3 regions of the Janthinobacterium sp. PAMC25594 genome follow, and region 2 is predicted to be linked to each of the others. Evidence: predicted binding sites of a transcription regulator. Region 2 holds the regulator's gene; each other region holds the start of a gene.
The links. Region 2 encodes FNR, which switches genes on or off when oxygen is low (the NO sensors DNR and NnrR bind a similar motif). Its sites were predicted from a motif close to TTGATNNNNATCAA; they were not measured.

Region 1 (5,483 bases), 3.1 Mb from region 2:
AGCCCCCTGTTCGATCCCGAGACCGGCATCGTCTACGGCATCGTCAACATGGTGTATGTCAAGGGCCTGAAAGAGGCGGCCATCACCGCGCCCAGCGGTATCACCTACGCGATTCCGGGCAGCCACATGCAGGCGATCTTGCTGAAAAATAAATGAGTCAGTTGCGCCCCTGCCTGAGCCGGTCGGTAATCCCTGGCTCATCCCATGTCGGAAAAAAAAAGGGGTAAAACGACCGTTCACCCCCATGCTGTTCCATCATGCCGCCGTACTTGCGTATCTGGGCCCCCATGTAGTCGAGGTCCAGGCGCAGCAAGACGGCCGGCGCCCCCACGCGCGTGCACTCTCGCTCGCCGCCAAAATCCTTGAAACCCAGCATGCGCTTGTAAAACACCACATGGCGTGGATTGACTTCGATGACGTAATCCGTAAAGCCGTGAATATTGTGGGCATAAATATAAGAAATATGAATCAGCGCCGCAAACACGCGCTTGCTCACGCCCTTGTCGATGGCCAGGCGCGACGGTTCGCACAGCCGGCGCCCCTGCTCGCGCAGCACGTCGAGCTTGTCGCGGAAGTTTTCATCGGCGGGCAAGCCCGTCTCGTCATTGTCCAGGCACAGGGTCATGGTGCCGACGGTGGAGCCCGCCGTTTCCGCAAACAGGGTGATTTTATTCAGCGCATGCGCGATGCCTGGATCGACGGCATAGCCGCGCCAGCCGTACATCTTGCGGATCAGCAAACTGGCCGCCTCGCGCCGGCCACGCGAATTGGCCATGCGGATATGAAAGCGCTGCAGGTCGAGCTCGTGCTCCATCGCCGGGTCGATCTGGCCCTCGCCCACCACCAGGTCACTGAAAGCACCTGGCGTGTCGAAGGAAATAATAGGTTCATCTTCAAAGCTCATCTTGTCCTCACGTTCATCGGCAGCCGTCAAGACGGACTGAAGCCAATGCCTTGTGACAAGATAAAAAGCAGAGAAGTTCCCGCGTCAGGCAAAAAAAACAGAAGAAATATGCTATTCAGTAGCAAAATTGCATGCTGAAATTTGCCTGCAAGTACAAATTGACAAATATAAGTGCTGTTTTGATATTGCCGAGCCCGCTGCTAAAAAAAGCTCTCCGGTATCAGCAGCACGTCGCCCGGCCGCATCATGACGTTCGCGGAAATATCGCCACTCTTGAGCAGGTCGTCCAGGCGCACGCCCAGCTGCTGCTGGTTGCCGTCGCGCATGCGGATGATGCTGGCCTTGTTGCCGGCGGCAAAGTCAGTGATGCCGCCCACGGCGATGAGCACGTCCATCAGCGACATGCCCAGGCGGTACGGCAGCGCCTGCGGCTTGGCCGCCTCGCCGATGACCCGGATCTGCTCGCCATACGGGCCCGAGAAATTGGTGACGATGACCGTCACCACCGGTTGCTGGATAAACTTGCCCAAGGCTTGCTCGATATCGCGCGCCAGCTGGGTCGAGGTCTTGCCGCTGGCGGTCAAATCCTCCACCAGCGGCGTGGTGATCTTGCCATCGGGCCGCACAGCCACCGTCAGCGACACTTCCGGATTGCGCCAGACGATGATGTTGACGGAGTCGCCCGGGCCGATCAGGTAGTCGTGCATGGGGGCGCTGTCGTCGGCGGGCGCCAGCGGATAGCGGGTGCGGCAGCCCCCCAGCAAGCTGCTGGTACAGGCCAGGAGCAGCGTGTGGCATACAAATGCACGGCGAAACGGATTCATGCGGAGCCTCTTCGAGTCGATGGCGCATCCATGGCCGGCCCCGCAGAACCAGCCTGGGCCGCGAACTTCCTATGATTATTAAAACCCGGCAAGTGAACCTTGAGGCGTATCAAGAAGCAATCATCTTGGGAAATTTTGCTCCACAGCCGCCCTATACTTTGCTTACTCAACAGGCAAGCATTTCTTGCAAGACGCCGTTGTCCGCGCCGCCCAGCCATCGACCGTGCAGCACCGTCACCTGAAGGAAGCGACATGGAGCAATTGATACAGCAACTGCTTTCCAGCCTGAAAGGCATCTGGAAGTACCGCTGGCATGCGCTGCTGGTGGCGTGGCTGGTGGCGATAGTCGGCTTCATCAAGGTCATTACGCTACCCGACGACTTCCAGACGTCGGCGCGCGTGTTTGTCGATACGCAAACCATCCTCAAGCCGCTGTTGGCCGGCATGACCAGCGTGCCGAACACGGAACAACAGGTGGCCATCATGAGCCGCACCCTGCTCAGCCGCCCGAACGTGGAGCGCGTCATGCGCATGGTCGACCTCGACCTCGATTCGAAGACCGTGCGCGAACACGAAGCCCGGCTCGATGAGCTGATGAGCCGCATCAAGATCACCGGCACCAACGCCTACGATATCTACACCATCAGCTACAGCGGGCGCGACCCGAAGCTGGTGCGCGACGTGGTGCAAAGCCTGCTGACCATCTTTGTCGAAGGCAGTTTCCAGGAAAAAAAGGGCGATTCGCAGAAGGCCGTGCAATTCATCGACGAGCAGATCAAGAATTACGAGGACAAGCTGAGCGCGGCGGAAAACCTGGTGAAGGAATTCAAGATCCGCAACAACCTGCTGCTGCCGCGCCAGGGCATCGACTATGGCAGCCAGCTGCTGATGTCGTCCGATAGCCTGAACAATGCCAAGCTGGAACTGGTCGAGGCGGAACAGGCGCGCAAGGCCATCCAGAGCCAGATCGAGGGCGACGAACCCGTGCTCGATCTGGAGCCGAACGCGGCATCGATCACGAATCCCGAACTCGACGAGCGCATCGCCACGCTCAACAAGAATCTGGACAGCCTGCGCATGCAATTTACGGAATTGCATCCCGACATCATCGCCTCGAAGCGCCTCATCGCCCAACTGGAGGAGCGCAAGATCGAGGAAAGCAAGCTGAAAACGGCGTCCGGCGACCCGGGCAAGAACTACAGCCCCATGCTGCAGCAGCTGAAGGTGGCGCTGACGGATGCGGATGCCAAGGTGGCCGCCATCCGTGCCCGCGTGCAGGAGTACAGCGCGCGCAATGAGCGCCTGCTGGCGCAGAGCAATGCCGTGCCCGAGGTGGAATCGCAGCTGGCGCAACTGAACCGCGACTACGTCATCAACAAGGAAAACTATGAAAAGCTGATCGGTCGGCGCGAAGCGGCCAAGCTGTCGGGCGAACTCAGTTCCACCACCGAGATGATGGCCTTCAAGATCATCGACCCGCCCACGGTGCAATATGCGCCCGTCGGCCCGAACCGTCCGCTGCTGTTTTCCGCGGCGCTGGGCGCGGCCCTGGTGGCCGGCATCGCCACGGCTCTCCTGATCAGCCAGGTGCGCCCCACCTTCCTCAGCCCCGCCGAACTGCGCGATGCCACGGGCTTGAATGTGCTGGGCACGGTATCGATGAACTGGACGCCGCTGCAGCAGGTGCGCCGCCGCCGCGCCCGCTATGCGTTTGCCGGTTGCCTGGGCAGCCTGTTCGTGCTGTACGGCGGGGTCATGACGGCCGCGCTGCTGAAATTCTAGAGCCACCAAGGGAGCGACGATGAGCAGCAAGGACAGCGGCAAGCAGGAACCCACGATCCTGGGCGTGGCCGAGGCCGGCGTGCCCTATGGTCCAGATGTTGCGGATGGCGCGGCGGCGGCCGGCAACCCCCAGTACCGCCCGCTGAACCTGGCCTGGCTGGCGGAGCAAGGCATGCTCACGCAGGAAGGCGGACGCAGTTCGGTGGCCGAAGATTTCCGCATCATCAAGCGCCCGCTGCTGCGCCAGGCGCGCGCCAGCGGCGACGAGGCCATCCACCACGGCAACCTGATCGTCGTCACCAGCGCCATGCCCGGCGAAGGCAAGACGTATTGCGCCGTCAACCTGGCCATGAGCATCGCCATGGAAATGGATATCACGGTGCTGCTGGTCGATGCCGACGTGGCGCGCCCGTCCGTGCTGAAAGTGCTGGGCCTGTCGCCGGAGCCGGGGCTGATGGACGTGCTGCTCGACCCGCAACTGGCCATGGGGGACGTGATCCTGAAAACCAACGTGGCCAACCTGAGCATCCTGCCCGCCGGGCGCAGCAACAAGCACGCGACGGAATTGCTGGCCAGCCGGGCCATGAGCCGCCTGCTGGCCGAGATCGCCAGCCGCTATGGCGACCGCGTCGTCGTCTTCGATTCGCCGCCCTTGCTGATTACCAGCGAAGCGCACGCGCTGGTGGGACAGATGGGCCAGGTGGTGATGGTGGTCGAGGCGGAAACGACGACCCAGCACGCCGTCAAGGAAGCGCTGCGCCAGATCGAAGCGTGCGAACACATACATCTGATCTACAACAAGACCAAATCGTTCCCCGGCAACGACTACTACGGCTATGGCTATTACGACTAGCCGCCGGGTTCCGCTGCCGCTGCTGCCCTTGCTGTCCCTGCTGCTGCCCCTGCCGGCCTTTGCTGTCGACTGGCTGGTCAAGCCCTCGCTGCGCCTGCGCGAAAGCTATACGGACAATGCCACGCGCGCGCCGCCCGGCCAGGCGCAATCGGACTTCATCACGGAAATCGCGCCCGCCATCGCCCTCATCGGCACGGGCCCGCGCCTGCGCGTGAACCTCGATTACAGCTGGCACAAATACCTCTCCGGGCAGCGCGGCAATAGCGACAACCACGACTTGCACGCCGCAGCCGACGCCGAGGTGATGCAGGACTGGTTCTTCATCGATGCCAACGCCAGCGTGAGCCGGCGCAACATCTCGCCGTTCGGCCCGCAATTGATCGATGATCTGCCCGACACGGACAATACCAGCACGGTGCGCACCACCAGCATCAGCCCCTACCTGCGCCACCGCTTCCGCGGCCTGGCCACGGCCGAGCTGCGCTACACGCGCAATACGGTAGCCAGCGGCGGCGATCTGCTGTCCGTGCACAGCGATGAAATGGAATTGCTGCTCAGCGGCGAACCGCGCGGCCAGGGCTGGTCCTGGAACGCCAGCCACGATGTGCGCCGCACGCAGGACAGCAAGCTGGCGCCCGTGCGCATGCAGCGCAGCAGCGTGGGCCTGCGCTATCCGTTCAGCAGAAAATGGGCGGCCACGGCCAGCGGCGGCATGGAAAAGGAAGGCTATATCTCGAGCAACGGCAAGGCGCCGGAAGGCCGTTTCTGGTCGCTGGGCGGCGTGTGGACGCCGTCGCCGCGCACCAGCGTGGCCTTCAGCACGGGCAAGCGCTTTTTTGGCCACACCTACAGCCTCGATGCCAACTTCCTGCAGCGCCATACCAACTGGCAACTGAGCTACAGCGAAGACATCACCACCATGCCCACGCAGTTTGCGCGCCTGGGCGACCTCGATGCGGGCCAGCTGCTCGATCAATTATGGCGCGGCATCTTTCCCAACGCGCGCGACAGGCGCTTGCGCATCAATGCCTTCCTGCGCTACGCCAACAGCCTGGGGCCGGAACGGGGCGCCATCAATTACTTCAGCCACCGTTATTTCCTGGAAGAGCAGCTGAAGCTG
Region 2 (5,483 bases):
CAGGGCCTGATGTGGCGTGCGGTCAATCCGGACGGCACCCTGACCTACACCTTTGTCGAGAGCGTGAAAGCAACGTATCCGTACTACGTGGTGCGCGTGGCCGGTGGCCTGCTGTACCTGTCGGGTATGTGCATCATGGGCTACAACACCTGGATGACCTTGCGCGGCAGCAAACTCCCCGTCGCCCGCATTCCAGAACTGAACGCGGCGCACGCCTGATAGGAGCGAAAGCAAATGAAATTTTCACATGCATGGATTGAGAGAAACCCCTGGCTGCTGATCGCCCTGGTCACGGTAGTGATCAGCATCGGCGGCGCCGTCGAGATCGTTCCCCTGTTCTTCCAGAAGAGCACGACGGAGCCGATCGCCGGCCTGAAGCCGTATTCGCCGCTGCGCCTGGCGGGCCGCGACATTTACGTGCGCGAAGGCTGCTACAACTGCCACTCGCAGATGGTGCGTCCGCTGCGCGCGGAAACGGAACGCTATGGCCACTATTCGGTCGCTGGCGAGTTCGTCTACGACCGTCCGTTCCAGTGGGGTTCCAAGCGCACGGGGCCGGACCTGGCCCGCGTGGGTGCCCGCTACAGCGATGAATGGCACCGCACGCACTTGAACAATCCGCGCGACGTGGTGCCCGAGTCGAACATGCCGGCCTACCCATGGCTGGCGAAGACCAAGCTGGTGCCTGACGACATCATGCCGAAGATGCGCGCCCTGAAACGCCTGGGCCAGCCGTACAGCGATGCGGAAATCACCGCCGGCCCGGCGCAGCTGCAGGACAAGACGGAAGAAGACGCCCTGGTCGCCTATCTGCAAGGCCTCGGTACATTAATCAAAACAAGGAATTAGCATGGCAATCGAAAACCTGTTTGACAGCGCCAGCAGCGTCATGACGGTGGTTTCCTTTACGACGTTCGTAGGTATCCTGTGGTGGACGTTCAGCCGCAGCAATAGCGACTTCGACGCGGCGGCGCGCCTGCCGTTCGACGACGAGGCGCTCGACTACGCGGCCGATGCCGCGCCGGCACAAGGGGAGCGCAACCATGGCTGACTTTACCAATGGCTTCTGGAATATCTACATCATCGTGCTGTCCCTGCTGGGCATCATCGGCTGCGGCGTGCTGCTGTACTCGCAGTCGAAAATCAAAGTGGTCGAAGGCGCGCCTGCCGACGGCACCACGGGCCACGTCTGGGACGAGGACTTGAAGGAACTCAATACGCCGATGCCGCGCTGGTGGATGTGGTTGTTCTACATCACCATCGTCTTCGCCCTGGCGTATCTGTTCCTGTACCCGGGCCTGGGCACCTATGCCGGCAGCCTGGGCTGGAAATCGACGGGCCAGTACGAGGAAGAGCTGAAGAAGGCGGAAGCCGACTACGGTCCCCTGTTCAACAAGTACCTGAGCCAGGACTTGAAGACGGTGGCCGCCGATCCGCAGGCGCAAGCCATCGGCCAGCGTCTGTTCCTGACCTACTGCGCGCAATGCCACGGTTCGGATGCGCGCGGCAACAAGGGCTTCCCCAACCTGACCGACAAGGACTGGCTGTATGGCGGTGATCCCGACATCATCAAGACCACCATCATGCACGGCCGCAATGGGCAGATGCCGCCGATGGGCGCCGCACTGGGTTCCGAAAAGGATGTCGAGAACGTGGCCCATTATGTGCTGAGCCTGTCCGGTTCCACCTCGGATCCCGTCAAGTCCGTGCTGGGCAAGGCCAAGTTCGGCGCCTGCATGGCCTGTCACGGCGCCGATGCGAAGGGCAACCAGATGCTCGGTTCGCCTAACCTGACGGACAAGATCTGGCTGTACGGCGGCAGTGCCGATACCATCATGGAAACCATCCGCAAGGGACGCAACAACACCATGCCGGCCTTCAGCGATTTCCTCGGCGAGTCCAAGGTCCACGTGCTGTCGGCGTATGTCTGGAGCCTGTCGAATCCTCAGACGCCCGTGAAATGATGTAATGGAACCTCAAGTCATCAAGATGTATGCGGCCCGCGAGCAGATCTACCCTCGCGAGGCCAAAGGACGCTACGCTACCTGGCGATGGGTATGCGTATGGCTTACCCAGCTGGCGTTCTACGGCTTGCCGTGGTTGACCTGGAATGGCAGGCAAGCCCTGCTGTTCGATTTGACCACGCGCAAGTTCTACATTTTCGGCGTCGTGCTGTGGCCCCAGGATTTCATCTATCTGGCGGCCCTGCTGATCATCTGTGCGTATTTGTTGTTCCTCGTCACGGCCATTGCCGGGCGGGTGTGGTGCGGGTTCTCTTGCCCGCAAACGGTATACACGGAAATCTTCCTGTGGGTCGAACGCCGCATCGAGGGCACGCGCAGCGCGCGCATGGCCCTCGACAAGCAGGGGCCCTCCGTGCGCAAGGCCGTCAAGAAGACGGCCAAGCACCTGGTATGGGGCGCCATCGCCCTGTGGACGGGCTTTACCTTTGTCGGCTACTTCACGCCGATCAAGGAACTGGCGCAGGCGGTGACCACCCTCAATTTCGGTCCCTGGGAATGGTTCTGGGTCTTGTTCTACAGCCTGGCAACCTACGGCAACGCGGGCTGGCTGCGCGAGCAGGTGTGCAAATACATGTGCCCCTACGCGCGCTTCCAGAGCGCCATGTTCGACCAGGACACCCTGATCATCACTTACGATGCCAAGCGCGGCGAACCGCGTGGCGCCATCAGCAAGAAGGCCGGCAACAACGACAAGCTCGGCGATTGCATCGACTGCACGCTGTGCGTGCAGGTGTGTCCGACCGGCATCGATATCCGCAACGGCCTGCAGTATGAATGCATCGGCTGCGCCGCCTGCGTCGATGCCTGCAATACCGTGATGGACAAGGTCGAGCGGCCACGGGGACTGGTACGCTACAGTACCGACCATGCGATGGAAAACAACTTCAATTCGAAGCAGATACGCCAGCGCGCCATGCGCCCGCGCGTCTTGATCTACACTTCCATCCTGGCCCTGATCATCATCGCCGTGTGTACCTCGCTGGCCCTGCGCACGCCCCTGAAAATGGACGTGATCCGCGACCGCGGTTCGATGGGACGCGAAGTGGAAGACGGCATGATCGAAAACGTCTACCGCCTGCAGATCATGAACACGTCCGAGCAAACCCAGCATTTCAAAATCAGCGCTTCCGGCTTGCCGGGCCTGACCTTGCTGACGCGCGAAGAGGTGACCTTGCAGCCGACGGAAACGCTGGGCTGGCCGATCCGCCTGCGCGTGCCGCACGGCGTGGGAGAAAAGGGGTCGAACAAGATTGCGATCGAATTGCACTCGCTGGACGACCCATCGCTGCATGTGCGTGAAAGCGCGGTCTTCATCGTGCCGCGGTGATGTTGATTCGGGGTCGGACCCTCTGGGTCCGACCCCGGTATTTCGCCGTAGGGGTATCATCAATCATGCGTTAGGGTCACTTGATTTTCAACCCGGAAGCAAAAGCTGGGGTCAGACCCACAGGGTCCGCCCCCAAGGAGAACAAAATGTCCGACAGTCTGAAACTGCAACCTCCCGTTGCACCGTGGTACAAGCATCGCTGGCCTTGGCTGCTGATGATCGGTCCCGGCCTGTCCGTGGTCGTCGGCAGCTGCATGGCGTATATCGCGTTTACGCAGCCCGATGCGCTGGTGGTAGGTGATTATTACAAGCAGGGCAAGGCGATCAACCAGGACTTGCGGCGCGACACGATCGCCAGCGACCTGGCGATGGATACCAGCCTGTCCTATGATGTGGCGTCAGCGCGCCTCAGTGGTTCCGTGCACAGCTTCGGCAAGGCTTATCAGGGTCCGTTGCAGCTGCATCTGGCGCATGCGACCCTGCCGGAAAAGGATATCAAGCTGCTGGTGCAGCCCGATGCGGCCGGCAATTTTTCCGTAGCGCTGCCGATGCTCGAACGCAGCCGCTGGCAAGTACTGGTGGAAAACGACAAACGCGAGTGGCGCCTGTCCGGCATCTGGACCTGGCCGCTGCAGCGCAGCATCGCGCTGCACGCCGATGAAGAGCTGTAAGCCTTATTTGCAGACGTCGGTACCGGCCGTAATGGCCTTCAGTTTGGCCGGCTGCAAGATCTCGATCTCGCGGTTGGAGACGCGCAGCCAGCCTTCCTTCTTGAATTTCGACAATAAACGGCTGACGCTCTCGATGGTCAGCCCCAGGTAATTGCCGATTTCCTCGCGCGACATGCGCAGCTGAAATTTGCTGGCCGAATAGCCGCGCGCTTCATAGCGCGAGGCCAGGTTGACGATAAAGGCGGCAAAACGCTGGGTCGCCTGCATATTGCCCAGCAACAGCATGACGCTTTGTTCGCGCGTGATTTCCTGGCTCATCATGCGATGGAAATGGCGCAGCAGGGTCGGCATATTGCCCAGCAATTGTTCCAGGCTGGAAAAAGGAATTTCACACACTTCGCTGTCTTCCAGCGCCACCGCATTACAGTGGTGGCGGTCGGCGCTGATGGCATCCATGCCCAGCAGTTCGCCAGCCATCTGGAAACCCGTCACCTGCTCTTCGCCGCCCGGATTGATCTGGTACGTCTTGAAGTGCCCCAGGCGGATCGCGTACAGGTTCTGGAACGAGTCGCCGATGCGGAACAGCGAGGCACCGCGCACGATCTTGCGGCGGCGGCCGATGATCTGGTCCAGCCTGTCCATGTCGCCCACATCGAGGCCCATTGGCAGGCACAATTGATGCATGCTGCAGGTCGAGCATCGCGCACGCAACGCTTCCACGGTCACTGTGGGCATGGTGGGAGTGAGTAGCGCTTCAGTCATGTCGGTACCTTTTAGAAAATGCAACAACAAGTTTACTGCATACAGGGTTGCCGTGTGCCAATTTCACCGCATTTCCGCTGAATAAACGACGTTCTGACTTTGATTATATGGCAACATCGTCAAAAGCCCATGCGGGGAGGGCAATTTGCGCGGTGGCGCTTGCCAAGCTGGGGCATTGATAGGAAAATTCCTGACAGCATTATCTGCCGCCTGTGCCGCCCGGTACTGAAAAGGAAATCATGAAGCCACTCGGCATCAAAGTAAAAGTCGCGCTGGCCACCAGCCTGACCTCGATCGCCATGATCGCGCTGGTCACCATGATCCAGCTGCAGCACATGCGCGCCGACTTCACCCGAGTACTGCTGAGCCAGCAATCTGCCCTGATCACCCGTACCGCTGCCGAACTCGACGACAAGCTGGGCATGCTGCTGCAGATCGTCACGCTGACGGCCAGGCAGCAGCCGCCGGAATTGATCGGCCAGCCCGCCCAATTGCGCGAATACTATTCGCGCCGCGCGATGCTGGTGCTGTTCGACGACGTGCTGGTGCTCGATGCGCACGGCGCCGTCGTGGCCGACATGCCGCTGGTCACGGGCCGCATCGGCATCAACGTGGCCGAGCGCGAATATTTCCAGACCGTCTTGCGCACGCGCCAGCCCATGATCACCGAGCCGATGCTGGGCAAATCGAGCGGCATGC
Region 3 (5,483 bases), 1.3 Mb from region 2:
AACAGGACGATGGCGACGATGGCGACGCCCAGCAGGCTGTAAAACTCGATTGGACTCATGGGTGTCAGTCAGGTTTGTTGCGCATCCAGTCCGCCGTCTGATAGAACGATTCCATCAGGCGCACGCGCAGGGACTCTTCGATGCCCGTGTCTTCCATGGCCCAGGCCATGGCGCGCAGCCACTGGTCGCGCTCGCTGGTACCGATGGCGTAAGGCAAGTGGCGCGCGCGCAGGCGCGGGTGGCCGAATTTCTCGATATACAAATCCGGCCCGCCCATCCAGCCCGTCAGGAAAAAATACAGCTTGTCGCGCGAACCGTCCGTCGATGGCGGATGCATGACGCGGATGCCGGCAAATTCCGGTTCCAGTTCCATCAAGTCATAAAAACGGTCGACCATTTCACGCAGCACAGGGGCGCCGCCGATGGTCTCGTACAGGGTGGGGGCAGTGGTATCAGTCATGGCCGCCATGATAGCGCAAGCGCCGGCGGCCCACGCGGCGCCCGCTGTCGCTGCCACAATAAATGGCAATATACTTGACTACTCAAGCTTGCATCAACTACCATGCAATCTTTAAACCAGAACTGATAACCATGTCGACCACCGCAGAATCCCCTTTGCTACGCAATAGCAACTTCCGCTGGCTGCTGGGCGGCGGCCTCGTTTCCATGCTGGGCGACCAGTTCAGCATGCTGGCCCTGCCGTGGCTGGTGCTGAGCCTGACGGGCGATAGCCTCAGCCTGGGCATCGCCGTGGCCCTGATGGGCGCCCCGCGCGCCGTACTCATCTTGCTGGGCGGCACCGTCGCCGACCGTTACTCGCCCCGGCGCGTGTTGCTGCTGAGCAAATATGCGAACGCGGTCATCCTGCTGGCGCTGGCCGGGCTGCTGATGCTGGACCAGGTCAGCCTGGCACTCGCGTATGCGGCCGCGCTGGCGCTGGGCATCGCGTCCGCCTTTGGCATCCCGGCCGGCACGGCCATCCTGCCGCAAGCCGTGCCGCCGCAATCGCTGCAGAACGCCAACGGCTTGCAGATGGGCACGCGCCAGTTGTCGCTGCTGGCCGGCCCTTTGCTGGCGGCGCTGGTGCTGGGTGCCCACGCTGGCGCGCAGAAAACCCCCATGGCGGCGCTGGCCGCCGCCTTTGCCATCGATGCGCTGACGTTTGTGTTCTCCGCCTGGACCTTGCGCCAAGTCAAGCTGCGACCGCTGGCAGCGGCGGCCGCGACGCAAGGCATGTGGCGCGACATGGCGGCGGGCCTGGCCTTGGTGTGGCGCGACCTGCCCCTGCGCAGCTGCTATGCCTACTGGGCGGTGGTGGCCTTCTTCGTCATGGGGCCGCTGCAAGTGGCCCTGCCCGTGCTGGCCAGCGAACGCCTGCACGGCGCCGCGGCGCTGGGCTTGCTGATGGGCGCGCACGGCGCCGGCACCCTGGCCGGCATGCTGGCCTCCAGCCTGGGCGGCGCCTGGCTGCGCCGCCATTTCGGCGCCACCCTGCTGCTGGTCGATGCCGTCGTGGCTTGCCTGCTGATGGCGCTGGGACAAATCAGCACGGCCTGGCAAGGCGCGGCCCTGCTGGCCGTCACGGGGCTGCTGGGCGGCTACTTGCAGGTGGCCATCTTTACGTGGATACAGCGGCGCGTGGCGCCCGCCATGCTGGGACGGGCGATGGCGCTGTTCATGGGCATCTTCCTGGGCCTCGCGCCGCTGTCGGCGGCCGCCACGGGCGCGCTGCTGCGCCACCTGAGCGTGGGCGAGCTGTTCTGCGGCGGCGGCGCCCTGCTGCTGGCGGCCGCCGTGGCCGCCGCCCTGTGGACGGACATCCCGCACATCGCGGGCAACCCTTCCGTATCTTCACCTTGAGAAAGTTCCACCATGGATAAAACACGACAAGCGGCCCTGAAAACGGCCGACCGGCAACAAGCGCCAGCGCTGGGCATCATCGCGCTGTGCCACGTGCCCAGCGGGCGCACCCTGCTCGAACGCAGCCGCAACGCGCCGGGCGCGCTGAACCGCCACCGCTTCGAACTCAAGCTGGGCACGCACCGCAACGCCCGCCTGCAGGCGGACTGGCGGCGCGACGGGGAAGCGGCCTTCCACTTCGAGCTGCTCGACGCCGTCAAGGTGCCCGACGACCCCGCCTTCGATGCGGAGGCCGAGCTCGATGCCCTGCTGGCGCTGCACCAGGAGCAACTGCAGGAGCGGGGGCAAGCACTGTATTGAACAGTATTGCTTTACACTTGCGCACTCAAGCACTGCGCAGCCAACATAAAGAAAACCATGACCGATCACACTTCCCCGTCGCCGGACGGTGCCAGCGCGCTGGACTTTTGCCTGCGCCTGGCGCGCGCCCAGGCGCTCATCGTGCGCCGCTTCGACAGCATCCTGGGCAATCTGCACGGCCTGAGCTTTGGCGATTATCAATTGCTGTACCACTTGCAGCGCGCGCCCGGTGGCCGCCTGCGCCGCATCGACCTGGCCGAGCGCCTGGCGCTGACGGCGTCCGGCATCACGCGCTCGCTGATACCGCTGGAAAAAATCGGCCTGGTGGCGCGCCAGGCCGATGCGCGCGATGCCCGCGTCGGCTATGCCGTCATCACCGAGGCGGGGCAAGCCCTGCTGATCCACGCCGATGCGACGGCGCAGGCGCTGGGCCAGGAATTGCTGGGCAGCGCCAGCGCGGAGCAGCTGGCGCCGCTGTCCATGCTGCTGGGCGGCATCGCCGGCAGCCAGCCCGGCAACGGCTGACGCGCTCCCCTCATACCAGCGCCAGCCTGCGCAGGCGCCGCGTCGACGGCCACTGCTCCACGCCCGTCTCGTCGCGGATGGCGGCGCAGGCGGCCAGCAGCCTGGCGATGTCTGCGTCGTCGAGGGCGGAATTGAGGGTCAGGCGCACGAGGGCGCGGTTCTTCGCCGTGGCCGGCGCGCAGAACATGGCGCCGTAGATGCCGTGCCGTTCCAGCGCCTGGCGCAGGGCCAGGGTGGCCGGTTCGCCGCCCGCCTCCAGCGCCACGATCTGCTCCGTGCCGTCGCTGACGTTGTAGCCGAGCTCGCGCAAACCCTCGCGCACCTGCAGCGTGTGGCGCCGCAAGGCGGCGCGGCGCCCGTCGGCGGCCATGATGAAATCGAGCGCCGCCCCCAGCCAGGCCAGTTCATGCGCCAGCAGGCAGGAACTGAAGATGGCGGGGCGCGATTCGGACAAGAAATATCCCTTGAAGCGGCTGGAACAGCTGATGAAGCCGGCACGCCCGGCAAACGCCTTGGCCAGCGAAGCCGTGCGGAAATGCACGCGGTGTCCCAGTCCCCATTCCTCCACCAGGCCCGCGCCCTGCGGGCCGTGCGTGCCCAGCGAATGCGACTCGTCGACCACCACCACGCAATCGCTGCGTTCGGCGATGTCCAGCAATTCCAGCAGGGGCGCCAGGCTGCCGTTGGTGCTGTACAGGGCATCGACGACGATCACGCCGCGGCCATGCTTTTCTACCTGCCGCCGCAAATGCGTCATGTCGTTGTGCAAAAAGGCGACGGCCTGGGCCTGGGCCGACAGCACGCCTTCCCACAGCGACGCATGGGCCTGCATATCGAGGTAGACGGGAATGCCGGGGCCGGCAATACACTGCAGCAAGCCGACGTTAGCCGCCATGCCGGACTGCGCCAGGATGCCATCCTCGCAGCCCATGAAGCGGGCCAGCCGGCTTTCCAGCCGGTGCTGCTCGCTGCCTTCCTGCAAATACACGGCCGACATCAGCATGCCGCCCGCGTTCGCCTGCAGGGATGCCACCTGGGCCGCCACCAGTGCCGGTTCGGCGGCGATGGACAGGTAATCATTACCTGCCAGAAAAATGGCATCGACCGGCGTGGGCTGCCAGGCATGCGGATGCTGGCCGCCCAGCAATTGCTCGATGCGCGTGACATGATGCGCATCCATGCGCCGCACGATGTAATCGGGCAGGCAGTGTTCGGCGCGGGCAAACGACGGGGCGTGAAGGCTGGTCATAATGGTCATAAGTTTTCTCCTGGGGAAATGTTTGCTGCAGATTAAAACCTTGACCGTGTTGCCAACCCATCCATTGACGTATATCAATGTCCAGTCAGATAGTCGTTTAACCAGGAAAAATTACGCGATGATGACGTTCTGGAAAGCATCAAGGCAGAGTCATGACGCAGCAATGGCAAGGACGATGGACATACTGGCGGCAACGCGTGCGCCAGACACTGCTCCATTCGCTGCTGCATGAGCGCGCACCGCATGAGCACCTGGCCACCCGGGTTGCCATGCTGGCCGCCGTGGGCACGGTGGCCATGCCGCTGTACTACCTGCTGTGGCAGTTTTTTTTCCCGCAAGCCTATGAAAACCTGACCCTGCGCCTGACGGGCGTGGGCATCTGCGTGGCCGGCCTGTTCGCGCGCCGCTTTTCGGCCCGCTGGCTGTCGCGCTACCTGCTGTTCGCCCTCAGCTACATCCTGCCGTTCTTCTTTACCTTCATGTTCGTGATGAACCATGCGTCGTCCATCTGGAGCGAATCGCTGCTGATCGGCCTGGTGGTGCTGTTTCATTTCGAGACAAAACTGGCGTGCCGCGCCTACCTGATCGGCACGGGCGCCGCCTGCCTGGCCGTCATCGTGCAGGGCGAAGGCGGCTTCCTGCTGCAGCGCGCAGTGCTGCAGCAGCTGCCCGTGCACTGGTTTACCATCGCCGCGCTGTCCGTCGTGAAAGTGGGCGGCAAGGTGCTGGAACAGGAGCGGCTGGCGGGTCTGGCCGCCGGGCTCGGTTCCGTGGCGCACGAACTGCGCACGCCGCTGACCAGCGTGGAGGCGAACGTGCGCGGCATGCGCCGCCTGCTGCCGCAGCTGGCGGGCGAAGCCGAGGCCATGTCGCCGCTGCAGGAAGCGCTGTCGCGCATCCAGTTCGAGGTGCGCCACATGCAGCACATGATCGACCTGTTCCTCCTGAGCGCCAGCGCCGTCAACCGCAACCTGGAACCGAGCCAGACGCTGTCGATGCTGAACATGGTGAATTCCGTGCTCAAGCGCTATCCGTTTACCGGCAACAAGCAGCGCGCCAGCGTCACAGTGGACGTGCGCGCCGACTTCCAGTTCGCGGGACAGGACGAACTGTGCGTGGTGATCCTGCTGAACCTGCTGCGCAATGCCTTGAAAAGCATCCACCGCGCCGGCAAGGGCCGCGTGCGCATCATCATCGACGGCGCCCGCCCCGTGCCCAGGCTGCTGTTCATCGACACGGGCTGCGGCATCGCGCGCAACCGCCTGCCGCTGATCTTCGAGCGTTTTTATTCGTATCCCGTGCACAACGGCAGCGGCATCGGCCTGGCCCTGTGCCGGCAGATCGCCCACGCCTGGCAGGCGCGCATCCGCTGCGTCTCGCGCGAGCATGCGTATGCGATCTTCATCCTGGAATTTCCCCAGCCCGTGCCTGCCCGCTTCCAACCCACTTCCTAGCAAGGTGACGCATGCAACTGCCCGTC

Region 1: KY494_RS02460 (XrtA system polysaccharide chain length determinant) is a predicted target of FNR. The motif match lies at 1,828-1,841, and genes of this name have one in related genera.
Region 3: cqsA (alpha-hydroxyketone-type quorum-sensing autoinducer synthase) is a predicted target of FNR. The motif match lies at 4,068-4,081, and genes of this name have one in related genera.

What each region holds. Positions count from the first base shown of each region.
Region 1 covers NZ_CP080377.1:546,647-552,129, reverse strand. The annotation lists gene KY494_RS02475 (serine protease) at 1-156, shown strand, start outside; gene KY494_RS02470 (long-chain N-acyl amino acid synthase) at 158-904, opposite strand; gene KY494_RS02465 (XrtA/PEP-CTERM system exopolysaccharide export protein) at 1,105-1,728, opposite strand; gene KY494_RS02460 (XrtA system polysaccharide chain length determinant) at 1,981-3,510, shown strand; gene KY494_RS02455 (XrtA-associated tyrosine autokinase) at 3,530-4,363, shown strand; gene KY494_RS02450 (TIGR03016 family PEP-CTERM system-associated outer membrane protein) at 4,347-5,483, shown strand, end outside.
Region 2 covers NZ_CP080377.1:3,997,115-4,002,597, reverse strand. The annotation lists gene ccoN (cytochrome-c oxidase, cbb3-type subunit I) at 1-219, shown strand, start outside; gene ccoO (cytochrome-c oxidase, cbb3-type subunit II) at 235-849, shown strand; gene KY494_RS18000 (cbb3-type cytochrome c oxidase subunit 3) at 851-1,051, shown strand; gene ccoP (cytochrome-c oxidase, cbb3-type subunit III) at 1,044-1,964, shown strand; gene ccoG (cytochrome c oxidase accessory protein CcoG) at 1,969-3,351, shown strand; gene KY494_RS17985 (FixH family protein) at 3,498-4,022, shown strand; gene fnr (fumarate/nitrate reduction transcriptional regulator Fnr) at 4,026-4,784, opposite strand; gene KY494_RS17975 (response regulator) at 5,024-5,483, shown strand, end outside.
Region 3 covers NZ_CP080377.1:5,331,840-5,337,322, reverse strand. The annotation lists gene rmuC (DNA recombination protein RmuC) at 1-59, opposite strand, end outside; gene KY494_RS23960 (group II truncated hemoglobin) at 65-460, opposite strand; gene KY494_RS23955 (MFS transporter) at 592-1,860, shown strand; gene KY494_RS23950 (GIY-YIG nuclease family protein) at 1,873-2,220, shown strand; gene KY494_RS23945 (MarR family winged helix-turn-helix transcriptional regulator) at 2,278-2,745, shown strand; gene cqsA (alpha-hydroxyketone-type quorum-sensing autoinducer synthase) at 2,756-4,003, opposite strand; gene KY494_RS23935 (HAMP domain-containing sensor histidine kinase) at 4,201-5,457, shown strand; gene KY494_RS23930 (response regulator) at 5,469-5,483, shown strand, end outside.